DNA from 2 places in the Variovorax sp. GW821-FHT10B04 genome. Region 1 is predicted to be linked to the other one. Evidence: predicted binding sites of a transcription regulator. Region 1 holds the regulator's gene; the other holds the start of a gene.

Evidence for each region. The regulator NrdR, encoded in region 1, represses ribonucleotide reductase genes. The targets are predictions, from matches to a motif close to CACNANATNTNGTG.
Region 2: the regulator NrdR is predicted to act here: its motif matches at 9,484-9,497, upstream of AC07PZ_RS15050 (ribonucleoside-diphosphate reductase subunit alpha).

What each region holds. Positions count from the first base shown of each region.
Region 1 is NZ_JBWKNQ010000014.1:97,837-112,458, forward strand. It holds gene ribBA (bifunctional 3,4-dihydroxy-2-butanone-4-phosphate synthase/GTP cyclohydrolase II) at 1-315, opposite strand, end outside; gene AC07PZ_RS27120 (riboflavin synthase) at 312-974, opposite strand; gene ribD (bifunctional diaminohydroxyphosphoribosylaminopyrimidine deaminase/5-amino-6-(5-phosphoribosylamino)uracil reductase RibD) at 1,085-2,200, opposite strand; gene AC07PZ_RS27130 (GspH/FimT family pseudopilin) at 2,228-2,815, opposite strand; gene AC07PZ_RS27135 (type IV pilin protein) at 2,812-3,285, opposite strand; gene AC07PZ_RS27140 (pilus assembly protein) at 3,272-7,177, opposite strand; gene AC07PZ_RS27145 (pilus assembly PilX family protein) at 7,181-7,831, opposite strand; gene AC07PZ_RS27150 (PilW family protein) at 7,831-8,817, opposite strand; gene pilV (type IV pilus modification protein PilV) at 8,814-9,422, opposite strand; gene AC07PZ_RS27160 (hypothetical protein) at 9,530-10,945, opposite strand; gene nrdR (transcriptional regulator NrdR) at 11,129-11,572, opposite strand; gene glyA (serine hydroxymethyltransferase) at 11,598-12,842, opposite strand; ZMP/ZTP riboswitch at 12,886-13,009, opposite strand; gene AC07PZ_RS27175 (lytic transglycosylase domain-containing protein) at 13,039-13,905, opposite strand; gene AC07PZ_RS27180 (DUF748 domain-containing protein) at 14,503-14,622, shown strand, end outside.
Region 2 is NZ_JBWKNQ010000005.1:225,363-239,984, reverse strand. It holds gene accC (acetyl-CoA carboxylase biotin carboxylase subunit) at 1-1,270, shown strand, start outside; gene prmA (50S ribosomal protein L11 methyltransferase) at 1,388-2,272, shown strand; gene AC07PZ_RS15070 (zinc-ribbon and DUF3426 domain-containing protein) at 2,316-3,428, shown strand; gene AC07PZ_RS15065 (carbohydrate kinase family protein) at 3,466-4,368, shown strand; gene AC07PZ_RS15060 (histone H1-like DNA-binding protein) at 4,447-4,935, opposite strand; gene AC07PZ_RS15055 (ribonucleotide-diphosphate reductase subunit beta) at 5,128-6,312, opposite strand; gene AC07PZ_RS15050 (ribonucleoside-diphosphate reductase subunit alpha) at 6,473-9,403, opposite strand; gene ampD (1,6-anhydro-N-acetylmuramyl-L-alanine amidase AmpD) at 9,752-10,372, opposite strand; gene AC07PZ_RS15040 (sigma-54-dependent transcriptional regulator) at 10,341-11,873, opposite strand; gene AC07PZ_RS15035 (two-component system sensor histidine kinase NtrB) at 11,878-13,569, opposite strand; gene AC07PZ_RS15030 (PP0621 family protein) at 13,580-13,822, opposite strand; gene AC07PZ_RS15025 (cytochrome C assembly family protein) at 13,819-14,622, opposite strand, start outside.

The DNA.
Region 1 (14,622 bases):
CGACACCGTGAAGGCGGTCGAGTGCTTGGCGCCGTTGCGCGACACCATCGGCGGCAGGTTGAGGCGCTCGCACATCTCGCGCGACAGCGTCAGGCAGATCAGTCCGCGCGCATGGCGGGCCATGAAGTTGATGGCTTCGGGCGTGATGTGGTCGGCGGCGATGACGATGTCGCCTTCGTTCTCACGGTCTTCCTCGTCGACGAGGATGACCATGCGGCCGGCCGCCATCTCGGCGACGATTTCTTCGACCGGCGAGATCGGGGCGGGTGCCCGTCCGTTGCGCGGAGACGCGATGGGCGTGACGGATGCGTTCATGTGTTGTTGTCTTTCTTTGGAGTCGGCAGCGCGCCGGCCTGGAGCATGCGCTCCACGTAGCGCGCGACCGTGTCGATTTCGAGGTTCACGCGGTCGCCCGCATGCAGCGTGCCGAGCGCCGTGTTCTCGACCGTGTGCGGGATCAGGTTGATGCTGATCTCGGCACCCTCGGCACCCTCGGCCACGTCGGCCACGCGGTTGACGGTGAGGCTCACGCCGTTGACCGTGATGGAGCCCTTGTAGGCCAGGAAGCGGGCGAGCGCCGGTGGCGCCATGATGCGCAGTTCCCAGCTCTCGCCGACGGGCGCGAAATGGCTGATGTGGCCGATGCCGTCCACGTGGCCCGAAACGATGTGGCCGCCCAGGCGGTCATGGGCGCGCAAGGCCTTCTCGAGGTTGACGCGGCCCTCCGCTTCGGCGAGACCGGCGGTCTTGTCGAGCGATTCGGCCGAGATGTCGATGGTGAAAAGCTGCTGTGCCGGCTCGAGCGAGGTGACGGTCATGCAGGCACCGTTGAGGGCGATGCTGTCGCCCAGCCCCACGTCGTCGAGATAGCCCTCGGGCGTGGCGATGCTGAGTCGCTTGCCGTAGGTTGAAGAGCTGCCGAGGTCGCGTACGGCGGCGATGCGCCCCACGCCGGTGATGATTCCGGTGAACATCGTCGCATTTTCGCACTAGAGGACGGCCCTCCGGCTTTTCACGTGTTTTGCGCGGTTGGCGCCGTCCACCGAGGGCAGGCTGCCGCCTTGGAACGCCCCGGCGGCGGCCGCTAAAAAACGTCGTGTCCGGCGACGCGGGCGACGATGCGCAGGTCGGGGCCGATCAGGTCGACCGATCGGAATTCCAGCGGCAGGGCGCCGGTCAGCGCCGTGAGCGGGCCGCCGGGGAAAGGCTGGCTGGCGATGTCGAGGCCGCTGCCGATGAGCTTGGGCGCGAGGTAGACCAGAAGTTCGTCGACCAGGCCTTCGCGCAGCAGCGAGCCGTTGAGCTTGTGGCCGGCTTCGGCGTGCAGTTCGTTGATGCCGCGCGCGGCGAGGTCGGCCAGCATGGCGGCGAGGTCGACCTTGCCGTCGGCGTTCGGCAGGCAGGTGATGGTTGCGCCACGCGCTTCCAGTGCCACGGCGCGTGCTTCATCGCGATGGGCGGCGTAGATCCACACGGCGCGGTCGCCCGAAAGAATGCGTGCGTCGGGCGGTGTCTGCAGCTGGCTGTCGACGACGACCAGGTGCGGCTGGCGTGGTGTTTCGACCAGCCGCACGTCGAGCATCGGGTCGTCCTCGATCACGGTGCCGACGCCGGTCAGGATGGCGCCAGCCCGGGCCCGCCAGGCATGGCCATCGGCGCGAGCGGCCGGCCCGGTGATCCACTGGCTGACGCCGTTGTGCAGACCGGTCTTGCCGTCCAGCGATGCCGCGACCTTGAGCCGCACCCAGGGTGTCTTGCGCACCATGCGGCTGAAGAAGCCGATGTTGAGCTCGCGGGAGTCGTTGGCGCCAGGGCCGACCTCGACAGCAATGCCTGCGGCGCGCAGGCGTTCGAAGCCCTGGCCGGCCACCAGTGGATTGGGGTCGGCGAGGGATGCGACCACGCGGCCGATGCCCGCGGCAATCAGCGCGTCGCAGCAAGGGCCGGTGCGGCCATGATGCGAGCAGGGTTCGAGCGTGACGTACGCCGTGGCGCCCGCAACCGAGTGCCCGCGGGCCTCTGCGTCGCGCAAGGCCACGATTTCGGCGTGCGGTCCGCCTGCGCGCTGCGTATGTCCGATGCCGATCGGTCGGCCGTCCGGGTCGGTCAGCACGCAGCCGACGCGCGGATTCGGGTCCGTCAGATAAAGCGATTGCCGCGCCGCGTCGAGCGCGCGGCCCATGTTGTCCATCGAATCCATCATCCGGCACGGGCCGGTGCGGCCGCTTCAGTCGTTGGCACCGCCCAGGCAGCGGCGATCGGTGGCCGATGTGGGCGTGCACAGCCGTACGCGGCCGGTGGTTGCAATGACGACGCGCCGCGTCTGTGAGGTGACTTCGCTGTCGGAGACATCGTTTCGGAGAATGTTGAAGGTGAGGTTGCCAGCGCCGCCGTCGGCCTTCCTGGCAAAGCCCGAACCATCGTAGCGTACATAGGGCGGGCTGGCCTTGGCGCTTCCGGTGCCGCTGATGGAGAGGAAGCCGCCCTTGATGGGGCGCGTCAGTACCACGATGTCGGTGCCTTCGTCGTAGCGTGCATTCCAGTTGACGTCGACGAAGGCGACGAAACCCTGGGTCCAGTCGACATGCGCGTCGTCCAGCGGTGCGACCAGTGCGGGCAGGTTGCGCTTCAGTGCTTCCGAGCGCGCGGCATTGAGCGCCGACACGAATGAGTTGGCGACGGCGGTCAATTCCGAATTGCGCAGGAAGCCGCTCAAGGACGGCGCCGCGGCCGCCATCAGGATCCCCATGATCGCGAGCGTCACCATGAGTTCGACCAGCGTCATGCCGCGGACACGGCTTGGCGTGCGCGTCATCGCCAACAAAGGCCGGGTTCGTTGCGCCGCGTTCCGTCGCAGTCCCGGTGGCTGGTGCTGTCGACCCACAGCGTGCCGGCGTCGGTATCGGGCTGCTGCGGCGTGGCGTAGACGCGCACGCATTCGTCCAGCGGCAGCGAACCGCCGCTGTCGCTTTCACATTCGGTGGCGCCGAGCAGATAGCTCGTGCTGGCACGCCGATCGCCGGCGTAGGTCTTGAAGGGCGCCGAGACGTCGCCCAGCGCCGTCTTGCGGTAGCTGCCGGCTTGCGTCATGTGCCGCTCCTGCTGTTGCATGAGTTCGGCCAGCGCCGCACGGGCTTCGCTGCGGCGACCCTTGAGGACCGTCTCGACATACGACGGATACGCGAATGCCGACAGGATGGCGAGTACAGCCAGGACGATCATCAGTTCAATCAGCGTGAATCCGCTTGCCGCGCGGCCGCGCATGGCCATCTCAACTTCCCGCATTCTTCAGGTCCTGGTAATTGTGGATACGTCGCCAGCTCAGCACGCCCCAGCGCTGGCTGCTCGACAGCGCAATGGCGGTCGACTGCATGCCGCCCGGACCGGGCACAAGCACACGGCCGGTGCTCTCGCTGCTTCCGCGACCCTGGCTGCTGAATGCGCCGTGCACGGCTGCGCCCGCTTGCAGAAGCACCGGCGTGGCCGGAATGCCGACCGTCGACGCGACGAACTCCGCTGCGCCGGTTGCCAGTTGCACGATCCATGTGTTGCCGCCGCCGCCATCGCACGCCTGGGCTGGATCGGGCGGGATCAGCGAAGCGAACACCAGGCTGCTTCCGAACATCTGCATCGCGCCGGTCTGCCGCTCGCCGCGGCCGGGCAGATCGATGTACCAGCCCGCCCGCTGGGACTTGTCGTCGTCGCGTTGCGGGCGTCCCCACGCAAAGTCCGGGACGGCGATGCGGTGCGGGCCGTCCGGTGCACCCGCGGCGAGCCGGGGCCGGCCGCTGATGGCACTGGCACCGCCTGCGGTGTCCGGCACGGACCCTGCGCCGTCGTACAGCGCATAGACCGACTGCACCGATGCCGTGGCGGCGTTGTCGGCAGGCTCGAGGTATTTCCCGGTGCCGAAGGCCACGATCACGCTCTGCTGCGGACCCGCAACAAGCAGCGGCGCCATGCCGATCGGCTGCACGCCGCGCGCGTCGTCGGTCGCGATGAAGAGCGGGATCGGTGTCGTGCCGTTCTTGAATGCCGACAAGTGCGCCATGTCCCATTGCGTCTGGCTCACCTTCAGGAAGTCGAGCTTCCAGAGGCGGCCGTGCAGATCGCCGAAGTAGATGTAGCGGAGTTCGCCGGCGGCCCCGGTCGTTGCGCTGAAGTCGAGCACGCCTGGCGCGGTCGTCACGGCGATCGCTGCGTCCATGGGGACTGCGATCTTGAAGTAGTTGCTGTTGAGCTTCCATGCAGCGCCTGCCGGCTTGGACAGGTCCAGCAGGAAGAGAAAGGGCGCACCTGTGCCGGCATGGTCATCGGCGACGCCGCTGTTCACGCCGCTCGCGACCACGGCGTAGCTGCGGTAGGTGGCTGCCGTCTTGCTGTTGGCCGCGGCGTTGGTGCGCAGCTTGAAGATCTGTGGCGGGCGCAGGACGTTGCCGATGTCGGGGTCGTCCCGGTCGGTGAATTCCCAGAGCACCTTCGAGGCGTCGAATGCGGCCGGGTCGCTGACGTCGAGCGCAAACACGCCCTGGCCGCCTGCGCCGGTGCCCCCGACCAGCACGGTTGCCCAGGCGGTGCCACCGTCGGCGCGTACGAGCTCGGCATCCGCCACGCCGGGCGTGCTGTCGACGAAGCTGCGGTGTGTGCCGGTGTTGTAGCCGGGCGCGCTCAGTTCGGCGAGTTGGGGGCCCATCCAACTCGGGATGTAGGCGAACAGCTCTGCGCCGTTGGCGGCGTCGAAGGCGTGCAGCATGCCGTCGTTGGCGCCAGCAAAGACGGCATGTGCGCGCGCCTGGTGGCTGGCGAGGAAGCTGCGGTAGGTTTCCGAGCCGACGCCGGCCGACGGTGCACCGACGTCGACCACGCCGGAGTGGATGAAGTCGCCGAGCCGGCTGTCGCGCTGGCGAAAGAGCCTGCCTTCCTGTGCGCGATCGCCCCGCAAGAATGACAGCCGCGCTTCGCCCAGGCCATCGGCCATCGCGCTGGCGGCTGGTCGATTCAGCAATGCCTTCAGGCTGTAGCCCGGCGCATCTTCGATACGGTCCCAGAGAAAGGGCGTGGCGGTTCCTCCGGCCGCGTCGACGCGACCCACCACGATGTTGCGGCGACCGATGTCGAGGCCTGGTGCATCGAGCTGGGCGGCGGCGGACCATCGAGCTTGCCGGGTCGTGGCGACGGTCAATTGGCTGCCCTCGCTCAGGCTCAAGGGCAAGGCGAGCAGATCGCCGCTCCAGCGTCGCGGGTCGTAGCGGGTCTGGTAGCTGTCGATGGCGTGGCCTGGATCGATGCGGTTGCCGGTGGTCGCGACTGCTGCGGTGGCGGCGTCCGGCTTGGCGATGTCGGAGAGGAGTTCGTCCAGCCCGGCCAACAGCGCGCGGGCATCGGTCGCCAGGCGGTAGCTGCGCGGTTCTCCGGGCGCTGCAGGATCTTCCCAGCCGCTGTCGTCCGGATGGCCTTCCGTATCGACGAAGGGGCTGCCGCGGCCTGTCGGATCGTCGAACGCACCGTACTTCGCTGCGAGAAAGAGAGGGCTGCGGCGCCGCGTCTCGAAGTCGGCGCTGCCGTTGCGTTCGTTCAGGTCCAGCGCGCGGGTCCGGATCCGCATGCCGGGCCGTCGCTGAGCGGCCGATGCCCAGGATGCGCCGCGGACGTCCTGCGTGTGAGCCCAGTACGCCATGCCAGCCATGTAGTAGGCGCCGCCCTGTGTCCCAGCCGCCGCGGTGGCCATGTCGAGGAGTGAAGCGACAGGTGCATGGCGGCTGTCGGTGCCCGCGCGCGGTGACGTGGACTCGAGTTGCGCGACCCGTTGCGTCCAATCGACGAAGTCGGGCTCGTTGCCTGCGGGATTGGCGGCGCGTGCGAACTCCTGCACGTCGAGCCGCGTCGTGTTGCCGGGGATCGACTTGTCGTTGTTAGCGTTGGCGTCGCCGATCGCGAGGATGTCGGTGCGCACGCACGCCTGCTGCTGCGTGGGCGTGCCGCTCGCATGCGGATCGGCCCAGACCGTGAGGGCGGGGAAGCCGGCCTTCATCGGCTCGGACATCGCATCCGTTGCCGCCGCGCTGGGCGGCAGTCCCTGCAGATAGCGCAATGCTTCGTAGTAAAGCTCGCTCAGGGGGCGTCGCTGCCGGTAGATGCCTTCGGCCGCCTCGGTGCGGCCCAACTGGTTGATGTATTGGATGGCGCCGCTGCGGCCTTCGGGCGCACCGTCGAGGTTCGGCTGGAGCACGCCATTCGACGGATCCCACTCGAGCGCTGCAGTGCCTGTGGCGTCCACCGGCTTCATCGGGGTGCGCAGCACGCCACCGTAGCGCCCGTCGCGGTCGTCCAGCAGATAGCCGAAGACGGCGACGCGCAGCCTGTCGGATTGGCGCTGCAGTCCGCCGATCGGCTTGAAGTCGCCATGCGGATAGGGCGCGCAGTAGGCGCCGCGTGGGTCTTGCAGGCCGCCGGAAGCGTCGGCCTCGCAGACCTTGATCCGCACGCGGAACGCACCCTCGCTGGCGAGAGAAACGCCAAGGTCCGCAGCGTGTCCGGGTGCTGTGCAACTGCCGGATGCAGACGTACCGAAATGCACCCGGTCGAGGCAATTGGCGACGAAGACGCTGCCGCTCAGGTCGCCGAGCAGCGCGGCGGGCAACGCATCACGTGCAGTGGCCGCGTCGATCGACTTGCCCGGGAAGTCCGTCGCACTGTTGAAGAAGCTCGGGGGCAGCATGGCACGCTGCAGGACGGTCAGATCGGGTGTGTCGACGACGCGGTCGCCGCCGGTGAGGCCGATGCGCAGCACATCGAGTGTCGACGCCGTCGCCCAGTTCATAAAGTTGCCGCTGAAGCCCGCCCCACCGCATCGCCGGGCCGCCGCTGCCGACTGGCGCTCGAAGCGGCGCAGCGCGGGATCGGCGTCATCGACGTACGCGTAGCAGCTTTCCGTGTCGAAGTAACCCAGGTATTCGTCGCTCGATGCATAAACCGGCTGCCGGTGTTGAGCGCCCGCCGTGGACGTTCCGATCGATAGCGCCACTGCCAGCGCGGGTTTCGGGCCGCCAAGGCCCGACAGCGGCAGCGACGAGAGCGCGATGACCGCGACCGGTTTGCTCTGGCCCGAAGCCCACCACGAGACACAGGCTGCACCCAGCAGCGCTGCGGCCGCGAGTTGACGCAAGGCGACGCGCATTCGTCAGTCCCTCTTTTTTCGGTAGACCATTTGCAGCACGGCCTGAATGTCCTGACGCGGGCCGAATCCCATGGCCGTGACGCGGTACACGTAGCCGGTCTTGCGTCGCAGGTCCGTGAAGACTTCGCCGTCCGGGACGGCTTCGATGACGTAGCGGGGCCTTGCTGCGGGCAGCACGCCTTGGCTGCCGCCATCCTCGGCCGAGGCGAAAGAACGTCCGGTGAATTCACCCAGCGACACGGCGCGTGAGCGGGCCGGTGGCGCAGTGAAGTCGACCGTCAGCCAGACGGGTTGTCCCGCCAGCGCAGGCATGCAGAGGCCCTTGCCATGGCCGCTGGCGGCATCGCCGCAGCCCTCCTGGAAATCCGCGCTGCTGTCGATGGCGAAGACTTCGGGGCGACTGACTGCCACGGCGCCCGTGCCGTCGATGTCGTAGGCCGCATCGGCCAGTGCGGCTTCGGCCGCCTGCAAGGCGAGTTGCAGATCGCGGTCGTTGCGCGAGCCCCGCTCGCTCATGACCGTGATCTCGACGGCGGCCAGACCCAGCATCGACACGATGATCAGAACCATCATCACCGTCATGAGCGCCGCGCCGCGTTGCTGCGTGATCCGCGCGCGAGACGAGGGAAATGGGCGCAACGTGTGACAGGGCATCAGAGCTGCTGCAGGTTGCGCAGGTGGATGGTGAAGCTCAGGGTCTGACGGAGCCGACCATCGTTCGGGGCGGCAAAAGTGCTCCCGACGTCGTCGGCCGATGCCAGCGGCACACCCAGCGGATAGAGCACCGTCGGCAGGGCCTTGTCCTGCAGCGAGCCGACCGGGCCTCGCAGCACCATGCCGATGCGCAGCGCGCGCACCCGCTGCCAATTGGCGAGCGTGGCCGCGTCGTCGCCCGCAACGACCATCTGGTCGGCGCGCAGGTAGCGGTCGGGTACGCCGTCCGTCGAGTCGGTCGGCGCCGCATGGGGCGTGACGCCATCGACGCCGTACAAGACCTGGAAGCTCTCGACACCTTGGACGACGGGTTGCGTGCCCGCACGCATCGCGGCGGTGGTGCCAACGCTGCACATCAGCGATGGCTCGTCGTCGCTGCCGACATCGACGTAGAAGACGCTGACCAACAGGTCGTTGCGTGCGGTCGGAACGGCATCGATGGCGTTGCCCATGCAGTTGATCAGGGCCTTGTCGGTATCCGTTGCGCCCGCAACGCGCGCGCTGGCCTGGGCCCGCACGACGAGCACGTCGCTGCCGTTGGCGCATGCGCTTCCGGCGCTGCGTGCGCAACCCGTGGAACGGCTTGCGTTGATACCCACTGCGCCGGTCGGCTGAAGTGCGTTGTCGTAGCCCTGGACGTAGGCGACCGGCGAGACGGCCGTTGCCAGCTTGAATGCCGCGCCTTGCGTGTCCACCGCGTAATTGACGTCGAGGTAGCCGCTCTGTGCGGCCGTGCGCAGGATGACGTCGGCCGCAAAACGCGCGTTGTCCTGGAGCTGGCTCACCGCATCGACTGTCGAGAAGCCACGGCGGCCCAGCAGGAGTGCGGCGCTCGACGCCGCCATGATGGTCGCGGTCAGCGCCAGCGCGACCAGCAGTTCGACCAGCGTCAGGCCGCGCATGCGGCGGGCCGGCGCGACGCTCATGACGGAATGCCCAACGCGGCCGGGATGCTGACCAGCGGACGGCTGTCACGCGCATTCGGGTCTTCGATCGCGTCGCTGCCGGTCTTGGAGCGGTCGGTCGCGCCGCGGCGCCATCCGAGCTTGATCTGTACGGTCCCGCCGCTGTGCGTGCATTCCCAGTGCGGGCGGCCGTCGAGGTCATAAGGCGCCTCATCGAAGCAGACCGTGGCGCGCGGGCCCGGCAACCCGCCATGGGCGGTATCGACCAACTGAGTCAGCCATTCGGCGATATCTCCGCGGGCGGTGTCGAGCGGGCTGCCGCAGCCGGTAAGGATGCAGTCAACGGTCGACGACGTCGCGGCGCCATTGAAATCGTCGAGGAGATAGGGGTTTTCGGTCGGGCTGGGTTGCATCGCAATGGCGCGGTTGCCCTGCATCCGCTCGCTCAGTTCGGTGGCGAGACGAATCGCCAGAACCTGCAGGCGCGCCTCGCGGTTGCCCTGCAAGGCGCCGGCTTGCAGGGCAACCATGCCGAGCAGGCCAAAAGACAGCAACAGCAGCGAAACCAGAATCTCGATCAGCGTGAAGCCGACGCCGTGGCGTCGTGCGCGATACCTGCGTTGCAATGAAACTCCCGGGAAGATGCGGTCGTGCGGGTGTGACGACGCGAACTGAAAATTCTGCGGTCGCAGTTGCCGCAGGGCGTCGCCGTTCAGCGCAGATCGACTGCCGCTCAGCGGGCAGAGTCCCCGTCATCCTTTGTGCAATCTTTTCGAAAGTTTTCCCGCTCTGCGCAGCTCATTCCGATCATCGTTCGAAGAGGCGCCAGCGTCTTTGCATACGCCGGGAAGTCGCTGACTTTCCTGCCTTGCTTGATTGCTGCGACAAGTCCATCCAGACCCATATCCAACCTTTGCCGATGGTGGTTCGCTTGCGGCTGGGGAAGCGATTTGCGCTGGCCGAAGATCGTGGTGATCTGGCTCGGATTCATCTCGAGAAAGCCGCTGATCAGGTGATCGCTGCACCTGCTCGAACTCCATAGATGACGAATGGCATCGATGGCCGTCCAGGCTTTCACAAGCGCCGCGGAATCCGCGGACTTCGCCTCGGCCTCGACCCTGCCATCCGGCGATGCTTTTGGAGACTCTGGCGCCAGTTCAGGCAACGAGGGACGCGAGATCGGGTCTCGGACTTCCAGCGCGTCCCAGGCGTCGGCCTCCATGGCCTCGAGTATCTTGTCCAGTTGCGCCGCTGTCGCGTCGTGCATGAATGCTGCGATTTCGTCGAGCTGCGCGAGGTGCCTGGCGCATTGCGTTTGCGCTTCGCTCGCAGAAGGCGCATGCGCTTTCAGCCGGTTCGATATCTCCGTTTGCCGAGCATCCATCAGATCGTGGATGCGCTTCTGCACGCGAAGGCGTGGGGCCTCTTTGTGCGTGCTTTCCATCAAACCGGGGCGCTGCTTCTCGATGCCTGCGGAAGACTCGAGTCGGCTGCGCATATCGCCGATGGCTGAGGTGGTCGGCGCGATGGCGTCCCATAGCGCCTGCAGCGCGCCACCGTCGCCACGCAGCAGGATCTCGTTCGTGTTCGGCTGATGCTGCCAGTTCTTGCAGAGGCACAGTACTGCCTCGAGTGAACCCTCGAAGTTTCTCAGGCGCGCGAGAAATTTCGTACGGGCTTCAAAATTCTCGAGCGGCTCGTTTTTCTGACGAGTCACCAGCTGCTCGTGAAAGGTCCGCGGCATGCGAGCCACGCTGAAGACGCCAGCGTCCTTTCGGTGCAACTTGACGGTCGCTGTGCCTGACCCTGCGAGCGTTGCGCCATCTGGTCCGATGACGCTCAGAGTCCATGGCGCCGCAGCTTGGCCTTCTGCAGCCAAAGCTTCGAAGACGTTGGGTGCTGCGTCGATCATGGCGCGCGCTCTGCTCTTGACGCCCGCAGGTACGTCCTCGGTCGGTGGCGAGGCGGAAAAATCGGCGTTCGAAGTGCAGCGGCGCTTCACCGCGGTTTGCACGAGCATGTCGGTTTGTGCGTCTGCGAGGCGATGAGGTTTTTTCTCGACGTCCGAACTCGTTGTTGGCGCGCGCACCGACGAGGATGCGTCGTCCTCGTGAATCGGTGATCGTCTTCCGGCTCCTGTGATGGTCATTGCGAACTCGTGCTGAATGAGCGCGCAATGTCCCATCCGCGCGATGCTGCACGACTCGCACAGGCGAAACGCCTCGTGGACATGCGAAGCCTGTGGTGCCCGCAATCGCATGCCGGCTGCACGTTGCAGCGTTGGCCGCGCCGCCCGCTGCCACTCAACAGCGGATGCGCGCCGCCGAACGGCTCAGATGTCCTGCAGCAGCTGCCGGAACTCGTCCACGTCCTCGAAGCTTCGATAGACGGAGGCGAAGCGCACGTAGGCGACCTTGTCCAGCCCTTTGAGCTCGCGCATCACGAGTTCGCCGAGCTTCTTCGAGCCGATCTCACGACGTGCTCCGGCCAGGAGTTCCTGCTCGATGCGTAGCAGAGCGTTGTCGATCTGCTCGATGCTGACCGGCCGCTTGCGCAGCGCGAGCATCATCGACGCGCGAACCTTGTTGGAGTCGAAGTCGGCGCGACTGCCGTCCTTCTTCACGACGACAGGGAAATTGACGTCGGGCCGCTCGTAGGTGGTGAAGCGCTTGTCGCAAGCGCCGCACTGCCGGCGACGGCGCACGAAGTCGCCGTCCTCCGACACGCGGGTTTCGACGACCTGCGTTTCGAGATGACCGCAAAAAGGGCATTTCATGCGGTCAGGTCTTTCTGCCCAGCGGTCAGCGGTAGACCGGGAAACGGCTGGTCAGCGCATGCACCTTGGCGCGCACGGCCTCGATGTTCGCCGCGTCGCGCGGGTTCTCGAGCACGTCGGCCACCAGGTTGGCGGTGGCGCGCGCTTCCTCGTCCTTGAAGCCGCGCGTGGTCATCGCCGGCGTGCCGATGCGCACGCCGCTCGTGACCATCGGCTTTTCCGGGTCGTTGGGGATCGCGTTCTTGTTGATCGTCATGTGCGCGCTGCCCAGCACGGCTTCGGCTTCCTTGCCGGTGATGCCCTTGGAGCGCAGGTCGACCAGCATCACGTGGCTTTCGGTGCGCCCACTGACGATACGCAGGCCGCGTGCCGTGAGCGTCTCGGCGACGATCTGGGCGTTCTTCACCACCTGTTGTTGGTAGGTCTTGAATTCCGGCGACATCGCTTCCTTGAAGGCCACGGCCTTGGCTGCGATGACGTGCATCAGCGGGCCGCCTTGCAGGCCGGGGAAGATCGCGCTGTTGATCGCCTTCTCGTGCTGCGACTTCATCAGGATGATGCCGCCGCGCGGGCCGCGCAGGCTCTTGTGCGTGGTCGAGGTCACGATGTCGGCGTGCGGCACCGGGTTCGGATAGACGCCCGCGGCCACGAGGCCGGCGTAGTGGGCGATGTCGACCATGAAGATCGCGCCGACGTCCTTCGCGACCTTGGCGAAGCGCTCGAAATCGATGCGCAGCGAATAAGCCGATGCACCCGCGATGATCAGCTTGGGCAGGTGCTCGTGCGCCTTGCGCTCCATCGCGTCGTAGTCGATGGCTTCGTTGGCGTCGAGCCCGTAGCTCACCACATTGAACCACTTGCCGCTCATGTTCAGCGGCATGCCGTGGGTCAGGTGGCCGCCCTCGGCGAGGCTCATGCCCATGATGGTGTCGCCAGGCTTCAGGAAGGCCAGCATCACGGCTTCGTTGGCCGAGGCACCGCAATGCGGCTGCACGTTGGCGGCATCGGCGCCGAAGATCTGCTTGATGCGGTCGATCGCCAGTTGCTCGGCCACGTCGACATGTTCGCAACCACCGTAGTAACGCTTGCCGGGATAGCCTTCGGCGTACTTGTTGGTGAGCTGCGAGCCCTGGGCCTGCATGACGGCCGGCGAGGCGTAGTTCTCGCTGGCGATCAGTTCGATGTGGTGTTCCTGGCGGGCGTTCTCGGCCTGGATGGCAGCCCAGAGTTCGGGATCGGTCTGTTCGACCAGGATGTCGCGGTGGTACATGGCAGTCCTTTGAAGACGGTGGTCCTTGTTCTTCAAATCAAACAAGGGCTGCCCAGGCGAACGGCTGATCGCCCGGACAGTGCCGGGCGGTACGCTTCCCAGTGGTAGTCCACGTCAGCGCAAAACCCTTGGAAAGATTGCGCCTATCGCCAGTCGCGTACCCCGCAAGTGTAGCCGAGCGGCGCCGCGAGGCCGCTCAGGAATCGGCGAGCAGGGCGACCTTCTGTGCGTCCGGCGACGTCTTTTCGGGCACCGGCGTGGTAGCCACTGGCAGCGGCGGCACGGCAGGTTGCGTGCGCATGGCGGGTGGTGCGGGCTGCGAGGGCCAGATCGGCAGTGAGCGGCCGTTGGCCACCAGGCGCAGACGTTCGTGTTCTGCCATCACCTTGGCGGCGTAACCGCCGTCGCTGTCCATGTTGGCGGCACCGACGTAATAGCGGAGGCCGCCTTCGAGCGAGCCCGCCCGGGATATGCATTCGAGCAGCACCTTGACGCCCACCCGCATGTTGGTGACCGGATCGAAGGCCGTGAGCGCGCCACCGGCGCTCTCGTATTTCTCGGTGTGGACGCGGGTCATGACCTGCATCAGGCCTTGCGCACCGACCTGGCTTTGCGCAAACGGGTTGAAGCTGGATTCGACGGCCATGATCGCGAGGATCAGCGTGGGGTCGAGCTTGGTGTTCTTGCCCAGTTGGTAGGCCTCGGACACCAGCACGCTCAGCGGTTCCGCGGCGACGCTGTACTTCTTGCTGAGCCAGTACGCGACGGCCGCCTGCTGCTTCGGCAGCTCCAGCGGGCTGGATGCCGTCGTGCGCTCGATGGCGTTCGGCGGGAGCGCGATGGCTTCTGGGGCAGCGACGGGCAGGCGCGACTGCAGCCAGCTCATCAAGTGGACTTCGCCGGTCTGGCGGAGGTCGGGGCGTGCCACCAGCGCGAGGCCGGCGAACACGATGGCAAGACCCAGCAGCGCAAAGCCGTTGTGGGTGATTTCGAAGAAGCCGTCAGCTACATCGGAGCCAAAGGTTTTGAGACCTCGGGCAGTGGCTTCCAAAGCCTGGTGCATCGCTCTTTCCTTTCTGTGCGGCATCTCGGATGCCAAGGCCGCACGAGGGGCGATGGCAAGGAGTTGGCGACGTGTGGATGGGTACGAATCAGGTCCGCGCAAAAGGGGAGGGGGCGCGGTCGTCTGATCAAGCCGGTTAATTCGGCAGCGGATTTCAGGGTGCCGGGCTGCAGGGGCAGCGCCGGGCCAGCGGCATTCTAGGAGTGGCTAAATACACGGTCAAGGATAAAGGAATTGATCGTTAGTTCTTTTTAGTCTAACGATGCATGCAGTCCGGCGCGAATATTTCAGTTATCGACAATGAAAAAGCCATTGAAAAAGCTATGAACCGGGCCGTTGCAAACCCTGTTGCGACGCTTTAACCTGAACCCGCTCGAGCATTTCGAGCATCTGCCGACGCCGATCGACATTGGTGCCAACCAGATGTCTGGCGAAGGCTCCCCTTGGCGGTAATCTCTTGCCGCCAGCGCAGTCGGAACGATTCAACTTCCGATCCTGCGGAACAGATGGCATGGGTCTTGAGCCCGCCATCGAGCCCGGAAGTTCGGACCGCAAAGTCCGGCTTCCGGGCTTTCTTGTTTGCGGCACACTCATGCGATGAATGCCGCCTCGCTGAGACATAACAAATGGGTCCGACGTGCAGCGGTGCTGCTGTTGGCATGGCTTGCGCTGTGGCTGCTGACATGGTTGGCGGTGCCTCCTCTGATCAAGAGTCAG
Region 2 (14,622 bases), on a different contig from region 1:
GGCCGTGATGGTCTATTCCGAGGCAGACCGCGAGGCGAAATATGTCAAGCTCGCGCAGGAAGCCGTCTGCATCGGACCGGCCGCGTCGGCGCAGAGCTATCTCAGCATGCCTGCGATCATTTCGGCAGCCGAGGTGACCGATGCGGAAGCGATCCACCCCGGCTATGGTTTCCTGAGCGAAAACGCCAATTTCGCCGAGCGCGTCGAGCAGAGCGGTTTTCAGTTCATCGGCCCTTCGCCCGAGTCGATCCGCATCATGGGCGACAAGGTGTCGGCCAAGCAGGCGATGATCAAGGCGGGCGTGCCTTGCGTGCCAGGGTCGGAGGGTGAACTGTCCGACGATGCGGCCACCAACAAGCGGATCGCGCGTGCGATCGGTTATCCGGTGATCATCAAGGCGGCTGGCGGCGGTGGTGGACGTGGCATGCGCGTGGTCCATACCGAGGCGGCGTTGGTCAATGCGATCCAGATGACCAAGGCGGAAGCGGGCGCGGCCTTCAACAATCCGGCCGTCTACATGGAGAAATTTCTCCAGAACCCGCGGCACATCGAGATCCAGATTCTTGCCGACAAGCACAAGAACGCCGTCTATCTGGGCGAGCGCGACTGCTCGATGCAGCGTCGCCACCAGAAGGTGATCGAGGAATCGCCCGCCCCTGGCGTTCCTCGCAAGCTGATCGAGAAGATCGGCGAGCGTTGTGCAGCGGCTTGCAAGAAGATCGGCTATCGCGGCGCCGGCACCTTCGAATTCCTCTACGAGAACGGCGAGTTCTACTTCATCGAGATGAACACCCGCGTGCAGGTGGAGCATCCCGTGACGGAGTTCACGACCGGCATCGACATCGTGAAGACGCAGATCATGGTGGCCGCTGGCGAAAAGCTGCCGTTCACCCAGCGCCAGATCGAGATGCGGGGCCATTCGATCGAGTGCCGCATCAACGCCGAGGATCCGTACAAGTTCACGCCATCGCCTGGACGCATCACGATGTGGCATCCGCCGGGCGGACCGGGCGTGCGCGTCGATTCTCACGTCTACACGAACTACTTCGTGCCGCCGAACTACGACTCGATGATCGGCAAGATCATCGTGCATGGCGACACGCGCGAGCAAGCGCTGGCGCGCATGCGCACGGCGCTGAACGAGACTGTGATCGAAGGCATCCAGACGAACATCCCGTTGCACCGCGAACTGATGGTCGATGCCAGCTTCATGGCTGGCGGCACCAACATCCACTATCTCGAAGAGTGGCTGCTCGCGCACAAGCGATGAACGAACCGGGGGCGACGCGCGGATCGCGTGGCCCTGCCAGCTGCCCGTTGAAGGGGCCGCGTTCGAGGCCCGGCGTGACCGCCGGTGCCTTGGTGTTCCTGATGAAGGGTTGCTGCCATGTTTGAACTTCGCCTCATGGCGCCCGAGGACCGCGTCGAGACGGTGAGCGATGCGTTGGACGCGCTCGATGCGCTGAGTGTCTCGGTGGAAGACGCCGACGCGCAGACCGATGCCGAGCAGGCGCTGTTTGGCGAGCCCGGCATGCCGCCGCCCAAGGAGGGTTGGCAGCGCTCCCGCGTGATTGCCCTGTTCCAGACCGAGTTGCTGGCGCGCGAAGCGGCCGCCTTGCTGTCGGCGCAGGATTTCTTTGCGGATTGCCAACTGATCGGTGTGGCCGAGGTGGCCGAGCAGGACTGGGTGCGGCTCACGCAGTCGCAGTTCGCGCCGGTCGAGATCACGCCTGAATTCTGGATCGTGCCGACCTGGCACGAGCCGCCCGCGCAAGCGCGTGAGGTGATCCGGCTGGACCCGGGTTTGGCTTTCGGCACCGGCACGCATCCGACAACGCGCATGTGCCTGCGCTGGATCGCCACACGGCAGCGCACGACGTTGGGTCGTGTGCTCGACTACGGCTGCGGTTCGGGCATCCTGGCGATCGGTGCGGCGAAGTTCGGCGCAGCGGGCATCGATGCCGTCGACATCGACGAAGCGGCGGTCGAGTCGACCAGGCTCAATGCGCAGGCCAACAACGTCGCACTGAATGCAGGTCTTCCCGAGGCTGCCGAAGGCCGCTACGACACGGTGCTGGCCAATATCCTGGCGACGCCGCTCAAGGTGCTGGCGCCGCTGCTGTGCGAGCGCGTGGCGCCCGGCGGCTCGCTCGTGCTTGCGGGAATCCTCGCGCGGCAGGCGGATGAGTTGAAGGCGGCCTACGCACCCCATGCCACGCTGGAAGTGAGCGACAGCGAAGATGGCTGGATCCTGATGACGGCGCGGCTGTAGCCGGCAGTCGGCATCGAGGCATTTTCTTGACGATCGCCGCATCATGAGCCTCGCCACCCGCTGTCCTGCGTGCAGCACCACGTTCAAGGTGGTGCCTGATCAGTTGCGCATTTCGGATGGCTGGGTGCGTTGCGGTCGCTGCAGCCGGGTGTTCGATGCGAACGATCACATGGTGGACCCATCGCATCCCGTTCCTGTGGTCGAGGCGCATGCTGCCGGTGAAGATGCGCATGCTGCTGGGAGCGGCGTGCCCAATGCCGAATCGGTCATCGCATCGCCAGGAGACGAGGTGCCGCTGGACGATGATCTGCCCTGGATCTCCACGTCGGCGGCCAATACGTCTTGGGAACAGCTTCCGTCGCTGGAACTGGGTGGCAAAAGTGAGGAAAGGGTCGATCCTTTCTGGTCGTCTTCCGACCTCGATGCCACGCGGCCCGAGCCGCCTGCTGCCGAAATCATCGGCGGTCCCATTCCTTTGACCTCTCTGGGAGAGGGCGCCGCTCGGCACGGCCAGGATGGCCTGGCCGGCGAGAAGATTGCGCCCTTCATCGTCAGGACACCCAGCGAGCCGGCCGGCCCGGCCAGGGACGGCGCACGGCTCGAGCGTCGATCGCACGAATCCGATTTCTCTTTTCTTGGCGATGCCGATCCCCAAATGGACCGCCGCCGCAGCATGTGGCGGCGCGTCGCGCTCATTGTCCTGGCGCTGGTCGCCTTGCTCGTGCTGGTCTCACAGGTGCTTGCCCAGACGCACGACGTGCTCGTGGCGCGCCAGCCGGCGCTTCGTCCGGCGATGCTTGCCTGGTGCCGTTTCGCTGGTTGCACGGTGTCGCCGCTGCGCAATATCGACGATATCGCGATCGACGGTTCGACTTTCGTGCGGCAGAAGACCGACGATGGCTATCTGCTGAGCTTCACCCTGCGCAATCAGTCTGCGATGCCGCTGGCCATGCCCGCTGTCGAGATTTCCCTGCTCGACACGCAGGAGCGTCCGGTTCTGCGGCGTGTGTTGCGCCCGGCCGATTTCGGCGCGCCAATGGTGCTGAGCGCCCATGGTGAGCATTCCACCGTGCTGCCGTTGGCGATCGCTCCGTCGCAGGCCGAGGCGTTGCAGCCGCTCATTGCCGGCTATCACCTCGACGCGTTCTATCCCTGAGCGCCCCTTACGTTTTTCCAACCCAACGATTCATTCCATGGCAGCAGTGATTTGCGGTTCCCTCGCGTTCGACACGATCATGACTTTCGACGGCCGTTTCGCCGATCAGATACTTCCCGATCAGTTGCATATCCTCAATGTGTCCTTCCTGGTTCCGGCCATGCGGCGCGACTTCGGCGGTTGTGCGGGCAACATCGCGTACAGCCTCAACGCGCTCGGAGGCAAGGCGTTGCCGATGGCGACCGTTGGCAGCGACGGCGTCGACTACATCGCGCGCTTGCAGAGCCTGGGCATCGGCACCGAGTTCGTCCGTGAACTGACGGACACATACACGGCGCAGTGCTTCATCACGACCGACATGGCCAACAACCAGATCACGGCCTTCCATCCGGGAGCGATGCAGCAGGCGCATGTCACACGCATCGAAGCGCGCAGCGACATCAAGCTGGGCATCATTTCGCCTGATGGACGCGATGCAATGCTGCAGCATGCGGAGCAGTTCAAGCTGGCTGGCATCCCGTTCGTATTCGATCCGGGCCAGGGCTTGCCGATGTTCAATGGTGATGAACTCGCTCGCTTCATCGAGCAGTCGGACTGGGTCACGGTCAACGACTATGAGGGAAAGATGCTCAGCGATCGCACGGGCTGGAGCAGTGCCGATATTTCACGCCGCGTGAAGGGCCTGGTGGTCACGTTGGGCGCCGACGGCTGCGAGGTGTGGGTGGGTGGCGAATGCACGAAGGTGCCTCCTGTCACACCGACTGCGATCGTCGATCCGACCGGTTGTGGTGACGCGTGGCGCGGTGCGCTGCTGTTCGGCCTCGAGCTGGGATGGCCACTCGCTCAATGCGCTGCATTGGGTAACCGCATCGGCGCGCTGAAGATCGCCGCGCGCGGGCCGCAGAACTACCAGATCGATCGCGCAGCGCTGGCTCTGTAGTCCTGCGCGCGGTCGCGCATGAAAAAAGCCCGGCGCCTTTCGGTGCCGGGCTTTTTGCCGTCAAGGCGTCGTGAACGCTCAGGGCTTGCTTGCCGTCGGGAACGGCCAGGCAGCTTGCGGGTTCAAGGTCGTCTGTGCCGCAGGGGCAGGGGCGACGGGCGCCTTCGCAGGTGCTTTGGCAGCCTTCTTGGCAGCAGGTGCCTTGGCGGGAGCCTTCTTTGCAACAGCCTTCTTGGCGACGACCTTCTTCGCCGGTGCCTTGGCAGGAGCCTTCTTGGCGACGACCTTCTTGGCCGGTGCCTTCACTGCGACGGCCTTCTTCGCCGGAGCCTTCTTGGCCGCGACGGCCTTCTTTGCCGGAGCCTTCTTGGCTGCGACGACCTTCTTCGCCGGAGCCTTCTTGGCCGCAACGACCTTCTTCGCCGGAGCCTTCTTGGCTGGAGCCTTCTTGGCTGCAACCTTCTTGGCGACGACCTTCTTCGCCGGCGCCTTCTTGGCGACGACCTTCTTTGCTACGACTTTCTTGGCCGCGACTTTCTTCGCCGGCGCTTTCTTTGCAGTTGCCATTTCTTTCTCCTTGATCAAGTTGAAAAATCAACCTCTTGAAGCACTCCATGCACGCTTGTGAGCATGGAGCGATTCATGGCGTTGGATATCAAGCTCCAGCGCCATGAACACCTAAGCCCTCTGCCAGCCACACTCTCTGGTGCGTCGTTGGCGAGGGCAATTCCTGAATTCATTGATTGTTATGGATTTCGATCAATCCCAGGAGAGCGCTCCACCCGACTGGTACTCGATCACGCGGGTTTCGAAGAAATTCCGCTCTTTTTTCAGGTCAATCATTTCGCTCATCCAGGGGAACGGGTTTTCCTCGTTCGGGAAGAGCGTATCGAGGCCGATCTGTTGCGCGCGCCGATTGGCGATGTAGCGCAGATAGCCCTTGAACATGGAGGCGTTCATGCCGAGCACACCGCGCGGCATGGTGTCTTCGGCGTACTGGTATTCGAGCTCGACGGCCTTCATGAAAAGGCCCTTGATCTCCGCCTTGAATTCGGAAGTCCAGAGATGCGGATTTTCCAGTTTGAGCTGATTGATCAGGTCGATGCCAAAGTTGCAGTGCATCGACTCGTCGCGAAGGATGTACTGATACTGCTCCGCAGCGCCGGTCATCTTGTTCTGGCGGCCCAGTGCGAGGATCTGCGTAAAGCCGACGTAGAAGAACAGGCCTTCCATCAGGCACGCGAACACGATCAGCGACTTGAGCAGCGTCTGGTCTGTCTCGTGCGTGCCGGTCTTGAAGTTCGGGTCGCTGATCGCTTCGATGAAGGGGATCAGGAACTCGTCCTTGTTGCGGATCGACGGCACCTCGTTGTATGCGTTGAAGATCTCGCTTTCGTCCAGGCCGAGCGATTCGACGATGTACTGGTAGGCGTGTGTATGGATCGCTTCTTCGAAAGCCTGGCGCAGCAGGAACTGCCGGCATTCAGGCGCCGTGATGTGGCGATAGGTGCCCAGCACGATGTTGTTTGCGGCCAGCGAGTCGGCCGTCACGAAGAAGCCGAGATTGCGCTTGACGATGCGGCGCTCGTCTTCCGTCAGGCCGTTCGGGTCCTTCCACAACGCGATGTCGCGCGTCATGTTCACCTCTTGCGGCATCCAGTGGTTGGCGCAGGTGGCGAGGTACTTTTCCCAGGCCCACTTGTACTTGAACGGCACCAGCTGGTTGACGTCGGTCTGGCCGTTGATGATGCGCTTGTCGGCAGCGTTCACGCGGTGCGCGACAGCCGGCGTTGCCGGAGTCTGCGGGCGTGCTGCGGGCGCTGTTTGCGAAGTCGGGACTTCCATCGGGCGAGCCAACGACGCGCCGCTTTGCGATGAATGATGCAATCCTTGTTGCATGTCCTTTGGCAAGGATGGTTTGACTTCTTCGTCCCAGGTCAACATAGAAAAATCCAATGCTCAAATTATGTGAGCAACGATGTGAGTTGCAAAGTGCAGCTCATCACCGCGCCCGAATTATCTCGTGCTTATCCATGCTTATGTTGCTCGCGAGCATCGCCTTGTGTCAGGCGATGCCGCGAATCAGCATCGCATCAACGTCCCGTCACTGGCAGGCTTCGCATGTCGGGTCATCGACACCGCAGAAAGCGATATCGGTGGCAGGCATGGCGCTCATCTGAGCCTGCGCTGCAAGCGCCGCAGCTTCGAGGGCGCTCATGCCCGACGCCGCGGCCGTCGATGCATTGGCACCGCCCGATGACACGGCATTGAGACGCCCTGACTGCACCGTCGACTTCTCGGCGTGCGTCGCGCTTTGCGTGCGCAGGTAGTAGGTCGTCTTCAGGCCGCGCAGCCAGGCCAGCTTGTAGGTGTCGTCGAGCTTCTTGCCTGAAGCGCCGGCCATGTAGATGTTCAGCGACTGTGCCTGGTCGATCCACTTCTGGCGGCGTGCGGCGGCCTCGACCAGCCACGTGGTCGGAACCTCGAATGCCGTGGCGTAGAGCGCCTTCACATCCTGCGGCACGCGGTCGATCGGGCGCAGCGAGCCGTCGAAGTGCTTCAGGTCCATGACCATCACGTCGTCCCACAGGCCCAGGCGCTTCAGGTCGCGCACCAGGTAGTGGTTGATCACGGTGAACTCGCCCGACAGGTTCGACTTGACCGACAGGTTGCCGAAGCAGGGTTCGATCGAGGCGTCGACGCCGATGATGTTCGAGATGGTTGCGGTCGGTGCGATGGCCACGCAGTTGGAGTTGCGCATGCCGTCGGCCTTGATCTTCTGGCGCAGCGTGTCCCAGTCGAGCGTCGACGAGCGGTCGACCTCGACGTAGCCGCCGCGGGCCTTCTCGAGCAGGTCGAGCGAGTCGATCGGCAGGATGCCCTTGTCCCACAGCGAGCCCTTGTAGCTCGAGTACTTGCCGCGTTCCTTCGCGAGGTCGGTCGATGCCCAGTAGGCGTGGTAGCAGATCGCTTCCATCGATTCGTCGGCGAACTGCACGGCTTCCTGCGAAGCGTACGGGATGCGCAGTTCGTACAGCGCGTCCTGGAAGCCCATCAGGCCCAGGCCGACCGGGCGGTGGCGCAGGTTCGAGTCGCGCGCCTTCTTCACGGCGTAGTAGTTGATGTCGATCACGTTGTCGAGCATGCGCATCGCGGTCGAGATCGTCTTCTTCAGCTTGACCTGGTCGACCTTGCCGTCCTTCAGATGCTGCAGCAGGTTCACGGAGCCGAGGTTGCAGACCGCGGTTTCCGTATCGCTGGTGTTCAGCGTGATCTCGGTGCAGAGGTTCGACGAGTGCACGACGCCGGCGTGCTGCTGCGGCGAGCGCACGTTGCAGGCATCCTTGAACGTGATCCAGGGATGGCCGGTCTCGAACAGCATCGTGAGCATCTTGCGCCACAGGTCGGACGCCTGGAGCGTGCGGCTCGGCTTGATCTCGCCACGCGCCGCCTTCTCTTCATACGCCACGTAGGCACGCTCGAAGTCGGCGCCGAACAGGTCGTGCAGGTCGGGAACGTTGGAGGGCGAGAACAGCGTCCAGGTGCCCTTTTCCATCACGCGGCGCATGAACAGATCGGGGATCCAGTTGGCGGTGTTCATGTCATGCGTGCGGCGGCGATCGTCGCCGGTGTTCTTGCGCAGTTCCAGGAACTCCTCGATGTCGAGGTGCCAGGTTTCGAGGTACGTGCAGACGGCGCCCTTGCGCTTGCCGCCCTGGTTCACCGCCACGGCCGTGTCGTTGACGACCTTCAGGAAAGGCACCACGCCTTGCGATTCGCCGTTCGTGCCCTTGATGTGCGAGCCCAGTGCGCGCACGCGGGTCCAGTCGTTGCCCAGGCCGCCCGCGAACTTCGAGAGCAGCGCGTTTTCCTTGATCGACTCGTAGATGCCGTCGAGGTCGTCGGGCACGGTCGTCAGGTAGCAGCTCGACAGTTGCGAGCGCAGCGTGCCGGCGTTGAACAGCGTCGGGGTCGACGACATGAAGTCGAAGGACGACAGCACTTCGTAGAACTCGATGGCACGTGCTTCGCGGTCGATCTCGTTCAGCGACAGGCCCATGGCCACACGCATGAAGAAGGCTTGCGGCAGTTCGATGCGCGTCTTGCGCACGTGCAGGAAGTAGCGGTCGTACAGCGTCTGCAGACCGAGGTAGTCGAACTGGTTGTCGCGCTCGGCCTTCAGTGCGGCGCCCAGGCGCGGCAGGTCGAACTGCAGCAGCTTCTCGTCGAGCAGGTCGTTGTCGACGCCCTTCTTGATGAACTGCGGGAAGTAGTCGACGTAGGCTTGCGAACGCTCCGCGGGCATCACTTCGCGGCCGATGATTTCCTTGAAGATCGTGTGCAGCAGCAGGCGTGCGGTCGCGAAGGTGTAGTCGGGGTCCTTCTCGATCAACGTGCGGGCGGCCAGGATCGAGGCCTTGTAGACCTCGTCGAGCGGCACGCCGTCGTACAGGTTGCGCATCGTCTCGGCCTGGATCGGCGCCGCGGTGATGCTGTCGCCGAGACCGGTGCAAGCGGACTCGATCAGGCCCTTGAGCTCGTTCACGTCGAGCGCGACGCGCTCGCCACGGTCCAGCACGTGCAGTGCAGGCGCGGCTGGCGTCTCCTGCGTTTCCTGCTTGGCGCGTTCTTGCGCGCGGCGATCACGGTAGAGCACATAGGCGCGAGCGATGTCGTGGTGGCCGCCGCGCATCAGGCCGAGTTCGACTTGGTCCTGCACGTCCTCGATGTGGAAGGTGCCGCCGCCCGGGCGCGAGCGCACCATCGCGCGCACGACGGCCTGCGTCAGCGTGTCGACGGTTTCGCGCACGCTGGCGGAGGCGGCGCCCTGCGTGCCGTGCACGGCCAGGAAGGCCTTCATCATCGCGATGGCGATCTTGTTCGGTTCGAAGGGAACGACAGCGCCATTGCGGCGAATGATCTGATAGTTTGCGAGCGCATTGGCGCCCGGCGTGCCTGCGGTGTCGCGCGACGGTGCAGAGGTCTGCGTGGGGGCGGCGCGCGTGGCGGAAGGAGTGTGGAGAGCAGTTTGCATTCGGTCGGTCCTCGATGGAATTCTGGGGGACGGCGGTGCCATGTCGGCAGTCGCACCGGCGTTGAGTGCCGGGGAGCGCACACTATATCTAGGGCCTGAGGGGGTCGCAAGCCACTATATGTAGCGTTTTATGTCAATTTCAAGCGCATGTACCAGGCCTCAGCCCGCTGCCGTCCGTGGCAATGCCGCGTGACCGCTGGCTTGACGAGCTAGATCCACCGGCTGGTGCGGCCTTCCGCCGCTTTTTCGCCGGAAAGCCGCATGGATGCTCAGGTTCTTCTTCTCGGGCCGGCCAGCTTGAGGTCTTTGAGCCGATCCATCGCTTGTCAGCAGGCGATTGAAAAAATCTCAGAGCGGAGGTCGATCGAGGGGGAACTCGACGCCGGACGAGGCCAATCCGCGCTGCAACCGGGGCCAGTCGAAGCCGGCGCCGGGATCATGCTTACGACCCGGCGCGATGTGCTCGTGCCCGGCCACGAAGCGGATCGGATAGTGCTTGGCAAGTGCTGTGCACAGTGGCACCAGTGCCTCGTATTGCCGTGTCTCGAAGCTCTCGCCTTCGAGGCCCTCGAGCTCGATGCCGATGGAGTCGTCGTTGCAGTTCGTGCGCCCCCGCCACGAAGAAGCCCCGGCATGCCAGGCGCGTGCATCGCAGCTCACGAACTGCAGGAGTTCGCCGTCGCGCCGCAAATAGAAATGTGCCGAGACTTCAATGCCTCGGATCGCGCTGAAATAGGGGTGCGCATCCCAGTCGAGCTGGTTGGTGAACAGGCGCTGGACCTCGTCACCACCATAGTGTCCGGGCGGCAGGCTGATCGAGTGCACCACGATCAGGTCGATCGACGCCGCCGCAGGCCGCGGTCCGAAGTTCGGTGACGGCAATGCGCGGGCCGGCCTGTACCAGCCGTCGTGCCACAGCGACCCGCCCGTGGTGGACTCAGTCATCACCGCCACCCGCAGCGTTTTCATCGCCATTCGGCGTCGCAATGTTCAATCGCGCGATGCGGTAGCGGATCTGGCGCAAGCTCAATCCGAGCCGTGCGGCGGCCGCGGTGCGATTGAAGCCGCTTTCCGCCAGCGCCCGCACGAGCACATCGCGCTCTTGCCGATCGAGGTAGTCCTGCAGATCCGTGGGAATGGGCGGCAGCGAGACCGGTCTGGACATGCCGGCCGATGCGGCCGCAGCAGCCTCGGTCCGGTCGATGGCGGCGAGCGCTTGCGACTGAAATTCGGCCTGCGCAAGCGACAGGGATGAACCGGCGTCCGTGTCCATGCCGTCAAGGTGCAGCTCGTTGCCGTCGCTCAACGCGACTGCGCGGTGCAGCAGGTTTTCAAGCTCGCGCACGTTGCCTTGCAGAGGATGCACGGCCAGTCGATGGACCACGGCAGGAGAGAGCACCGGCGCCGTCATGCCGGCCTCCTGCGCGATGCGGACCAGCAACGCATCGCACAGCGCGGGCAGGTCTTCGCGCCGGTCGCGCAGGGCGGGCATCGCGATCTCGATCACGTTGAGCCGATAGAACAGATCCTGACGGAAGCGCCCGGCCTGGACTTCGATCTGCAGGTTCTTGTGTGTCGCGCTCACGATACGGACATCGGCCGCATCTTCCTGCGTCGAGCCGAGCGGACGCACGCTGCGTTCCTGGATCGCCCGCAGCAGTTTCGACTGCATCGCGAGCGGCAGGTCGCCGATTTCGTCGAGGAAAAGCGTGCCGCCGCGCGCGGCCTGGAAATACCCGTCGCGGTCCTGCGACGCACCGGTGTATGCGCCTTTGCGCGCACCGAAGAATTCCGCTTCGAGCAGGTTTTCAGGAATCGCACCGCAGTTCACGGCCACGAACGGGCCGTCACCGCGCTGGCTGCAGGCATGGATCGCACGTGCGACCAGCTCCTTGCCGGTGCCGGACTCGCCGCGCACCAGCACCGGCGCCATGCCGCGCGCCACCTTGACGATCCGCGATTTCACCAGTTGCATCGGTTCGGAGTCGCCGACCAGCCGATCGAGTGCAGCCTGGCCGGCGCCCCCCGCCATCGCAAGGCGGGCTGCGTCGGGCACTGTCGCTGCGGGCTTGGGCGCTTGCAGCGCCTGCACGGCCGACGCGACCACGGTACGAAACTGCTTGAGGTCGACCGGCTTCGTCAGGTAGTCGAAGGCACCGGCCTTCAGGGCCTCGACCGCGTTGTTGGCTGAACCATAGGCGGTCATCACCACGCAGCGCTCGCTTCGCTGGGTCTGCTGGATGTGCTGCAGGATCTCCATGCCGCGGCCGTCGGGCAGGCGCATGTCGGTGATGACGGCGTCGAACTGCCCGGCATCCAGATGCTGTCGCGCCTCGAGGATGCTGCCGGCCGCTTCGACGCGATAGCCCTCGCGCAACAGCGTCAGTTCATACAGGGTGCGAAGGTCGGGCTCGTCGTCCACCACGAGAATCTGCGCGGCGCGCACGGTGGATGGGTTCAAGGTGCTCACCGACCTATTCTCTCAGCCGCGTATCGGCAGGTGCGAACGCCACGAAGAATTCGTTGCCTTCGGCGTCGCTGTCGGCCAGCGACCGCCGCCGGTAGCCGATGGCCGCGCCGTGGCGCTCGCACAATTCGCGGCAGAGAAAGAGCCCCAAGCCACTGGAGCGACTTTCGGACGAGAAGAATGGCTCGAACAAGTGGCGTTGCACAGCGGGCTCCAGCGGGCTGCCATCGCTCCAGACCTGCAGGCTTGCGCGGCCATCGGCGTCGAGCCGCGTGCGAAGCCGGATGGCACCTTCGCGATCGCTCGCATAGCGCGACGCGTTGTCCAGCAGGTTCACCAGGATGCGCCGCAGATGCTCGGCGTCGAAGCAGACATCGCAGCCGGGGGCATTCAGCTGCAGGAGCACGCCCGTGCGGCGTGTGTGTCGCGTCCACTCCTGCGCGAGCGCCTCGATCGTGGTGTCGAGCGGCAAATGTTCGCCCAGTGCAAGAAGCCGCTGCCTGCCGACACGTGCCACATCCAGCACGTCGTCCACGATGCGCGCCAGGCGCTGCGCGTTGTGCTCCACCATCGTTGCCAACCTGCGGTGTGCAGGGTCGCTCAAGTCCTCGTTGAGCAGTGCGCTGGCTTGCGTGATCGCCGCCAGCGGATTGCGGATCTCGTGCGCAACCGCGGCCGACATGCGTCCCATGGCCGCGAGCTTTTCGGTGCGGATCCGTGCCTCGAGCTCCCGCAGGTCCTGCAGGAACATCACGCACAACCCGTCGCCCAGAGGGTCGCCTGCCGGTGTCAGTTGGGTACGCACGCGCACTTCGCGTACGGCGCCTTCGGCCTGCGCAACGGGCAGTTCCTGCACCTGGTTGGCCTGTCGCTCGAATGTCTGATCGGCCAGCGCAGCCAGCGCATGCCAGGCAGGTTGCGCGGCCAGCGTGAAGGGTGTGTCCCGGCGGGCGATTTCCTGGCCAAGCATGTCTGCCGCCGCCGGATTGGCTGCATGCACCCGGCCGCGCGAATCGATCACCAGCACGCCGTCGGCGAGCGTCTCGATCACGAGCGAATTCACCTGCGCGTGCATCTGCGCCGTGTCTCGGTTGCGAAGCGCCAGTGCTTCCTCGCGCGCCAGCCGACGCGCCAGTTCGTGTGCCAGCAACGCGACCACGAACAGGCCGGTGCCGGTCAGGGCGGCCTGCACGAAGCGTGGCGAAGCATCCGCCGGCATGCGCAGCCAGTGCCAGCCCGCATCCGCCAGCAGCAGCAGCGTGACCAACGCACTGGTGCCGAGCCCGACCGCAACCGTGCCGAGGACTGCACCCATCAGCACGGGGAGCGCGAACAGCGGCGCGTAGTTGATGTTGCCCGCTTCCAGCAGCTGCAGCGCCGTGAAGATGGTCAAGTCGACGCCGATCGTGACCAGCCAGACGCCTCCCAAACCACGGATCGGCGACATGAACCGCGAGAGTTGCATCGTCAGCAATGCGGCGATGAGGTAGACGACCGACAGCGCCAGCGCCGCCCAGGGAACGGGAAGGTTCCGCATGGCGGTGAGCAGTTGCAGCGCCAGCAGCACGATGGCGATGAAGCCGCGTGCGGCCAGAAAGCCGCGCCATAGACGCTGCAACGCGCCGCCGGTACCGGGCGGCTGTTCGAGCAGGCTCCAGTCGGTTGTCGGCTCGCCGCGCGACCAGAGCAGGAGCGTCATGCGCGCCGGTTCAGCGTTCGGCAGCCTGGCGATGCGCGGCGCTGCAATACATGCCGTGCGCTCCGCGCACTGCGTCGCCCGCCGGCAGATGCAGGCTGCAATGTGCGCAGCGCAACATGGCCTGCGGCGCACCGACGGCAGGCGGTGCGGGCCGGCGCGGCGGAACCGCGCGCTCGCGCATTTCGTCGCGGCGATTCTTTCGCCAAAGCCAGATTGCGAAGAAGACGACGAAGAAGACGAGAAGGTATTTCATGGTGCGCGATGCAACAGCACTTCGAGCACGAAGCGCGAACCGACATAGGCGAGCAGCAACAGGGCCGCACCCGCATAGAGCACGCGGCGCGCCGTCCGGCCGCGCCAACCGAAGCGGGCTCGACCTGTCAGCAGCACCGCAAAGGCAATCCAGGCCAGCACCGAGAACACAGCCTTGTGATCCCACTTCCAGCCGCGGCCGGCCTGGCCGTAGAGCGTCTCGCCGAACAGCACGCCGGCCAGCAGCGTGGCCGACAGCAACACGAAGCCTGCCGTCACGAAACGAAAGGTCAGGCGTTCGAGCGTGAGCAGGGGCACGCCGGTCTGCGGACCGGCAGCCAACCGGATCTGCTTTTCCGCCCGCGTGATCAGCCAGGCGTGCACCACGGCAGCGCCGAACAGGCCATAGGACGCAATGCCGAGCGCCAGATGCAGCGGCAGCCACGGCGATGCGGTCACGTGCAATGGCGTACCGGGGAACAACACGGCCAGCAGCACCACTGCCGCGCCCAGTCCGGCCAGCACGCGCCGCACGGCGAGTTGCGGAAACAGCCGGCTTTCAACGGCGTAGACAGTCAGCACGAGCCACGCCGTGACAGACAGTGCAGGTGCAAAGCCGAAGCGCGGCACATGGCCGATGAGGCCCCAGGCCAGCGCCAACGCGTGCAGCAGCCATGCCAGTCCGAGGACTGCCTGGGTCGTCTGCCGGGTCAACCGCGAGGCCGTGCCGGCGATGAAGCCGTAGGCTGCCGCGGTGGCGATGCCCAGTGCCACGCCGAGTGGGGAGGGGATCGCTAAAAT